Regions from separate parts of the Neobacillus sp. GCM10023253 genome, predicted to be linked through region 1. Evidence: riboswitches for the same ligand, from Rfam matches in the RefSeq annotation. Region 1 holds a riboswitch; the other holds the start of a gene.
What was found. A riboswitch is a leader RNA that binds a small molecule or an ion and turns the genes downstream of it on or off. The one in region 1 is predicted to bind S-adenosylmethionine.
Positions count from the first base shown of each region.

Region 2: it holds a riboswitch for S-adenosylmethionine, as region 1 does, so the genes downstream of both, ACFPA1_RS07480 (5-methyltetrahydropteroyltriglutamate--homocysteine S-methyltransferase) here and ACFPA1_RS11230 (methionine ABC transporter ATP-binding protein) in region 1, are expected to answer to the same signal.

Region 1 covers NZ_JBHSHV010000008.1:126,172-130,349, forward strand. The annotation lists gene sufC (Fe-S cluster assembly ATPase SufC) at 1-48, opposite strand, end outside; gene ACFPA1_RS11220 (MetQ/NlpA family ABC transporter substrate-binding protein) at 422-1,252, opposite strand; gene ACFPA1_RS11225 (methionine ABC transporter permease) at 1,267-1,932, opposite strand; gene ACFPA1_RS11230 (methionine ABC transporter ATP-binding protein) at 1,925-2,950, opposite strand; SAM riboswitch class I at 3,073-3,178, opposite strand; gene ACFPA1_RS11235 (O-acetylhomoserine aminocarboxypropyltransferase/cysteine synthase family protein) at 3,304-4,178, opposite strand, start outside.
Region 2 covers NZ_JBHSHV010000006.1:2,511-6,688, reverse strand. The annotation lists gene ACFPA1_RS07485 (multidrug effflux MFS transporter) at 1-410, opposite strand, end outside; gene ACFPA1_RS07480 (5-methyltetrahydropteroyltriglutamate--homocysteine S-methyltransferase) at 599-1,726, opposite strand; SAM riboswitch class I at 1,809-1,907, opposite strand; gene ACFPA1_RS07475 (peroxiredoxin) at 2,120-2,737, shown strand; gene ACFPA1_RS07470 (hypothetical protein) at 2,949-3,152, shown strand; gene ACFPA1_RS07465 (aldolase catalytic domain-containing protein) at 3,307-4,178, shown strand, end outside.

The DNA of each region.
Region 1 (4,178 bases):
ATCAATTGCTACGTGCAGATCTTTGATTGTTAAAGTTGATCCAGCCATATTCATACCTCCGAAAATGTATTGTATCTTTGCAGACAGATTTTTTAAGATCTTCCACATTCATTCTCACTTTATTCTCATTACAATCTTATAACAAATGAAATTTGTTAGCAACTTTTTAATAGTAATAACTAGCATGTATTTTCACTAAGAACATGCTAAATGAGAATAGCAGGAAGTTTTTAAAGAAAATTCAGATAAAGACTTTTTATGTAATACAAGCCCGAATAAAATGATACCTTATTTTTTGCTAAAATGCCATGGGTGGTTATGGCATCTATTTTTTACTACTTAATGGTCTTTCATGTAATGAATGCAGAAAAGCCAGTGAATCCTCACTGACTTTTCTGCAATATTCCTACATATTTAGTAATTACTCAGTTGCTGCGATAACAGCACCTTTGTATTTTTCCTTAATAAAATCTTGAATTTCTTTCGATTGAAGAACCTCTACAAGTGTTTTGATTTCTTTACGGTCTTTGTCTTCTGAACGAACTACTACAAGGTTGGCTGGAACCACGTCACTGCCTTCAAAGGCAATACCATATTTTCCAATATCAATGCCGCCTTCTAATGCATAGTTGGTATTAATGGCAACCGCATCACCTTCACCGTTTTCGAAAGAAGATGCTAATAATTTTGCTTCAATTAATTTAGGGAACTTCAGGTTCTTTGGATTTTCAACGATATCATCTATTCTTGCGTTTGCACCAACGCCTTCTTTAAGCTTGATTAATCCAGCCTTTTCAAAAATCGGCAGGATACGGCCGTGGTCGCTTAAAGAATCACTCATAATAATGGTTGCACCATTTGGAAGATCTTTTAGACTTTTATACTTTTTTGAGTAAATCCCGATTGGTTCTTTATGAACCCCACCCACACTGACAAAATCAAAATCTTTATTTTCTTTCATCTGCAGATCTAAATATCCAGGTGTTTGGAAATAGTTTGCATCTATTTCTTTATCCTTTAATGCTACGTTTGGCAGAATATAGTCTTGGAAAACTTGAATTTCCAAATCAATACCTTTTTTCTTCAATATTGGCTTTGCAGCTTCAAGTACTTCTGCGTGTGGTACAGCAGTCGCACCAACAACTAATTTTTTGTTCCCATCTTTATCTGCTGAATCATTTTTTGCACCGCCGCAGGCCGCTAAGGCAAATACGGTAAACGCAATGAAGATCAAACCCAGAACTTTTTTCATTTTTACTCCTCCTGTTAACGTTTATCTGTTCTCTTTGTAAAATAATCTCCAATAAATTGGATAATAAAAACTAAGATTAAAATAGCAATCGTTGCCACTAATGTAACCATTGGCCTGTTGCGTTGAAAGCCTTCTAGATAGGCAAAATGGCCAAGTCCACCGGCTCCAATGACCCCAGCCATTGCAGTAAAGCCAACAAGTGAAATCGCCGTAACGGTAATCCCGGAAATTAATGCTGGCAAGGATTCAGGTATTAATACCTTAAAAATAATATGTCCGTGTGTGGCACCCATTGATTGTGATGCTTCAATCACACCTTTATCAATTTCCCTAAGGGCGATTTCCACCATTCGAGCATAAAACGGAGCTGCTCCAATAATCAGTGCCGGCAGTGCAGCATTGGCACCGAGCATTGTTCCAACGAGAACTTTAGTAAAAGGGATTAATAAAACAATTAAGATAATAAAGGGAATGGATCTAAAAATATTTACAAAGCCAGCAATAATAATGTTTACCCCACGGCTTTGCCATATGTTTCCTTTACTCGTTAGAAATAGAAGCAGGCCTAGTAACAAGCCCAAAATAAATGTCGCAAGGACCGAGATGGCGGTCATATAGATCGTTTCACGTGTTGCCAGTAACAGCTCATCCCACTTAACTAATTCCATAAAGTCAGCCATTACTGATCACCTCCACGCCCACTTGCTGCGAGTGAATATAATCGATGGCTTTCTGAATTTCATTAGCTTGGCCATCCAAATGAATAAATAATGTTCCATAAGACCCATTTTGCGTATGAGAAATATTCCCTTGGAGAATATTTACTACGACATCAAAATCACGAATAACACGTGTGATTAATGGCTGTTCTGTTGCCTCCCCAAGAAACGATAGTTGAATGACCTTTCCATGAGGATAGCGCTCTAGCAAATGCTCTGCTGTTTCCTTTGTTTTTTCCGGTTCGGTTACCTGCTGGACAAACCGTTTCGTAATCGGCTGCTGAGGGTTTTTAAATACATCAAGCACCGGACCAAGCTCGACAATCCGCCCACTTTCCATGACCGCCACTCGATGACAGATTTTCCGGATGACATGCATTTCGTGAGTAATCAGCACAATCGTTAAGCCGAATTGTTTATTGATATTCACTAAAAGGTCGAGAATAGAGTCTGTTGTTTGTGGGTCGAGCGCTGATGTTGCCTCGTCACATAACAGCACCTTTGGGTTATTGGCAAGGGCCCGGGCAATCCCGACCCGCTGCTTCTGCCCGCCACTCAACTGTGAAGGGTAGGCGTCATCTCTGCCTTCAAGGCCAACTAACTTGATCAACTCTTCAACTCGTTTTTTCCTTTCCGGCGCGCTCACTCCGGCAATCTCTAATGGAAAAGCGATATTTTCGCTGACTGTTCTTGACCAAAGTAGATTGAAGTGCTGGAAAATCATGCTGATTTCCTGACGGGCTTTTCTAAGCTCTGCACCCTTTATTTTTGAAATCTCCCGGCCAGCCACGTTGACAGTTCCACCCGTAGGCAGCTCAAGGCCATTTAACATGCGGATTAAGGTACTTTTACCAGCCCCGCTATATCCGATCACACCAAAGATTTCTCCTTCTTTTATATCCAGGTTTACTTCATCAACAGCTTTTAGCTGTCCCTGCTTGGTAGAAAAAATCTTTCGTACATTTTTAATGGAAATCATTGAATCACCTACTTCTTGTCCTTATTATAGGATTTGATAATTTTCATGAAAGAATTCTATTTTAGTAAAATAAAAAGCCTCTCCGCAAAGGCAGAAAGGCATCATTATCAAATGAATCCTTTCTCCCATCTTTCAAAGCCGCGGCTTTGTGTGAATTGGCACCATTTCAATAAAATTGACGGTTGCCGGGCTTCATAGGGCACATCCCTCCACCTCTCTTGATAAGAGCAAAAGCTATCCTATATTTAATTATACATGCATTAATACTATTATTATGAAAGTAATAGTATCACGGTTAGATAGTAGTGTCAACGACAAAATTCTACATTTTCAAAAAACTATTTAAGGAAAATTTAGGCATTTGTTTTTAAAGATGTTAAGCCTGTTGCAGCTTCGATTGCGTCCTCTAAATCTTCTACTAAGTCCTCAACATTTTCGATTCCAATGGAAAGACGGATCAAGTCCTCGGAAACACCTGCTGACTTTAATCCTTCCGCATCCAGCTGCTGATGTGTGGTGCTTGCCGGGTGGATAATTAAGCTCTTGGCATCGCCGACATTAGCCACGTGCGCCCATAGGGTGATCGCATCGATTAATTTCGCACCGGCTTCTCTTCCGCCTTTAATGCCAAATACAACCATTGAACCAGCGCCCTTAGGTAAATATTTTTGCGCCAATTCATAGTCAGGATGTGATGGATGCCCCGGATAAGAAACCCATTCAACCGCAGGATGATTATGCAAGTATTCCACTACATTTTTGGTGTTGGCGACATGCTCTTTCATCCGTACATGAAGCGTTTCTAACCCAAGAACAAACTGGAATGAGCTTTGCGGGCTTAGTGCCGGCCCCATGTCGCGGAGAAGCTGTACGCGTGCTTTAATAATATAAGCAACCGGTCCAAGTGCCTCTGCATAAACAAGGTCATGATAGCTGGAGTCTGGCGTTGTTAAGCCAGGGAATTTCGGTGAATTCCAATCGAACTTTCCTCCGTCGACAATGATGCCCCCTGTAGTTGTTCCATTACCTAATATCCACTTAGTTGCGGAGTGAACGACGATATCAGCGCCATGCTCAATTGGACGGCACAAGTATGGTGTTGCAAAGGTATTGTCCACGATAAGAGGAACCCCTGCTTCATGAGCAATATTGGCTACCTTTTCAATATCAAGGATTCTTAAGCTTGGATTGCCGATCGTTTCAGCGAAAACAGCTTTTGTTTTTTCCG
Region 2 (4,178 bases), on a different contig from region 1:
TCTCTGACAATCGCCCTCGAAATCACAATTCCAGCTGATCCAGCAAACCCCTGGATAAGCCGCAAGATAATTAACCCCCAAATGGAAGGGCTAAATACGCATAAAAGGGACACGATAAAGTAAATCATTAAGCCAACCAAAAGTGGTTTTCGGCGGCCAGTTACATCACTGATAGGCCCAGTTAGCAATTGTCCGGATGCTAAACCGAGCACGAAAAGCGACAAGCTAAGTTGAACCGAAGATGCGTTTGTATGGAAATCTTTTGCGATATTTGGCAGGGCCGGTAAATACATATCAATGGATAAAGGGCCAAATGCTGCAAGTGAACCGAGAACAATCGCCATCCATACTCGTTTAGAACGAGAAAGCACTGCTTGATGATCCTCTGCCTTTTGTATGAAATCCCCCATATTGTAAGTCCTTCCTCCAGTTATGTAAATCCAATCTAGTTACCTAAGATTTTATCATTCTATGTTAACAGATTATTCAATATTTAGGAATTCTTAAAAGTAGAAACATACAACCAATTTCAGAAACGATTAAATTGAAAAAGGCCGCCTTCCATCATAGAAATGGAAGGCGGCCTCTCCTAGTCGGTTTAAATGGTTCCCCAAACATCCTTAGCAATAGCCACTACATGTTTAATCTTATTCCACTGCTCTTCTTCCGTTAAAATATTTCCTTCTTCTGTGCTGGCAAAGCCGCATTGAGGGCTTACTGCCAGGTTTTCTAAAGGAATAAATTGACTTGCTTCTTTAATTCTTGCCTTAATGGATTCTGGATCCTCGAGTTCTGGGAATTTAGAAGTGAATAGTCCTAGTACAACGGTTAGGTTAGGACGCTTGAAGCCTTTTAAAGGTTCGAAGTCACCAGAACGCTGATCATCATACTCTAGGAATAGCCCGTCCACATTTAGCTCAGCGAAAATGGCATCGGAAATTTGATCGTACCCGCCGCTTGTGATGTAGGTGGATCTGAAGTTGCCGCGGCAAATATGCATGGTAATTGTTAAATCTTCCGGCTTATCGGCAATGGTTTCATTGATTGCACTTACTCTTGTTTTGATGATTTCATGTACATCCAAGCCAACTTTTTCAACCACTGCATTGATTCGCTCTTCAGAAACAAAATCAATCCAAGATGTGTCGTCTAATTGCAAGTAACGGCAGCCAGCATCATAGAAAGCCTGGATGGCTTTTTGATAGGCCGCTACGGTATCTTTATAAAGTTGTTCGCTGTTGCCATTGTAATACTCATCGCCTTGAATTCTCGTAAATAACATATTCGGGCTTGGAATGGAGAACTTCGCCACTTGGCTGCCATCTCCATATTTTTCAACTGCCTGCTTTAAAAACTTGAAATGCTTCAGCATATAATGATCATTAAAGTCAACTTTGCCCACTACTTTAATGGCGTTGTTTCTTGTTTGGGCGCCTTTGAAGTTGCTGATATATTCATTTTCGAAAAATGCTACACCTTCCAAACCAGCCAGGAAATCCAAATGCCACCATGAACGTCTAAACTCACCATCTGTAACGGATTTTAAGCCTGCTTCAATTTGGTTTTGAACTAATTTCTCAATTTCTTGATCCTCAACCGCCTTCAGGGCATCTGCATCAATTTCCCCATTGGCAAAAGCCTTTCTGGCTTCTTTAACCGGTTCTGTTCGAAGAAAGCTGCCGACATGGTCAGCCTTGAATGGAGTTTTTACTAGTGTTGCTGTCATTAATTATTCCTTCTTTCTCGGTGTAATAAAAAACCCTCTTCTCAAAAATAAGAAGAGGGGGGTAATAGCCATTGCTAATCTCTTCTTATCTTTAAGCACTCGCTTCTGGAATTGGCACAGTACGAACGTGTCTGCTGCCGAGGCTTCAAAGGGCCAGTCCCTCCACCTCTCTTGATAAGAATATTCGAAAATATTTAATTAAAAGTAAAGATACACTTGTTCTGATTTTCTGTCAACAAAAATCTACAACATTATTGTTGTGGTTAAATGGAAAGGCTATCCAAAATAGGCTCAATGGGACAAATACCTAAACGTATATTATTTATGGTAACGCTATTAAAAAATGAACTCCAGCAAGAAATTAAGATTCAGGTGATGATCTGAGGTGAAAAAATGGAATTTAACAGACGAGAGGGTCATTTTGATGGGTCTTTGCAGCCATTTTGTGCACAGACAACAGATATGGCCCCCCTATTTGAAGCAGAAGCTTATGATCATGCAGAAAAGAAAATAAAAAAGCTTCGTCTAGAAAGCTATCGTGGAAGCTGGGTTATTTTATTTTTTTATGCAAGTGATTTTACCTTTGTTTGACCGACAGAATTGGCAGCGGTCGCTGCTATTAAGGATCAACTAAAGACACTTAATACAAATGTCCTTGCTATCAGCACGGACAGTGTATATGCCCATAAAGTTTTCGCTGAGGTATCTCCTAATGCCTCTCAGGTATCATTTCCACTTCTAAGTGACCGAACACACCAAATCAGTAAAGCATACAGAGTCCTAAATGAAAAAGTTGGGGCAGCCTTAAGAGCAACCGTCATTATCGACCCAGATGGAATAATTGTGTCCAAATTGGTATACCCATTAGAAGTTGGCCGAAATGTTTACGAAATACTAAGGATCATACAAGGGGTACAATACGGAAGAAGCACCGGAGAAGGAGTCCCAGCTAACTGGGTTCCCGGTAACCCAGGAATCATTAGAGACCCAAAGTATATCGGAAGAATTTGAGGCATGGGGACGGTTCTCATGCCTCATTTAGGCTTTTAAGATCGTCTACACACATCATTGATTCATTAATTATGTCGTAATTTGTCGAAAAGTTAATAAAAATGTACGCGTTTTCACCTGATATGATAGTTTCTATACAAATATTCTAAATATTCATCCCTTTGTGACTACCCAGGAAAAATGGATAGATTGGTCTGTCAGGAGGTATAAAATGTGCCAGGAACACAGAAACAAAAATGTAGAAGTAAATTTTGAAATACCAGAAAACATAATCCAAAGTTTTAGAGATGCTGTTGAAAAAAATGGAAAGTCAATGAATGATGTGCTTAGGTTATATATGCAAAAATACATTTGGAAACAAAGTGAATTACAAAAAAATAGACAAATGCGACGTCAAAGTATTGGAGCCAAGTGATAAAATGATAGTAGTATAATATAGAAATACTTTAACCAATTTTATCAAATATTTTCAAAACGGTTGACATGTAAGTTTGACACCTTTAAAAGATTCATGGTATATATATTCAAATTATGACGAATGAGCATAACCACAGGGGGAATTTAAAATTATGGAACATCGCAGCAAAATTTTAGATTGTACGATCCGTGATGGGGGATTAGTTAACAATTGGGATTTCAGTGTCGAATTTGTCCAGGACTTGTATAATGGACTAAGTGCGGCTGGCGTTGAGTATATGGAGATTGGCTACAAAAACTCCGCAAAGCTTCTGAACGCAACTGAACCTAATCCATGGAGATTTCTAGATGATCATTTTCTGAAAGAAATCATTCCTGAGAAAAAATTTACGAAGCTATCTGCATTAGTAGATATTGGCCGAGTCGATCCCAACGATATCCTGCCTCGCGAGCAAAGTGTGTTGGATATGATCCGGGTAGCCTGCTATATCCGTGAAGTGGACAAGGGGCTGGAGCTTGTCCAAATGTTCCATGATTTAGGATATGAGACATCTCTCAATATTATGGCTTTATCCAGTGTGCCTGAACAGAAGCTTATTGAAGCAATGGAAATGGTCAAAGAAAGTCCAGTCGATGTTGTGTATATCGTGGATTCTTTTGGAAGCTTAGATCCGGCTGATATTGCACATCAAGTGAAAAAGTTTCAAGCGATGCTTCCTAACAAGCAGCTTGGTATTCATACGCATAACAATTTGCAGTTAGCATTTGCTAATACCTTGACAGCACATCAAAATGGAGTTACCTTCCTGGATTCATCTGTTTACGGCATGGGACGGGCGGCAGGGAACTGCAATACAGAGCTTCTTGTCAGCTACATAAAAAAACCAAGCTATGAACTTAAACCGTTACTTGGTGTAATCGAAAAGCATATGTTAGAAATGAGAGAAAAGTGGGAATGGGGCTATATCATTCCTTATATGATCTCTGGTGTCCTTAATGAGCATCCACGGGTGGCAATGGCTTA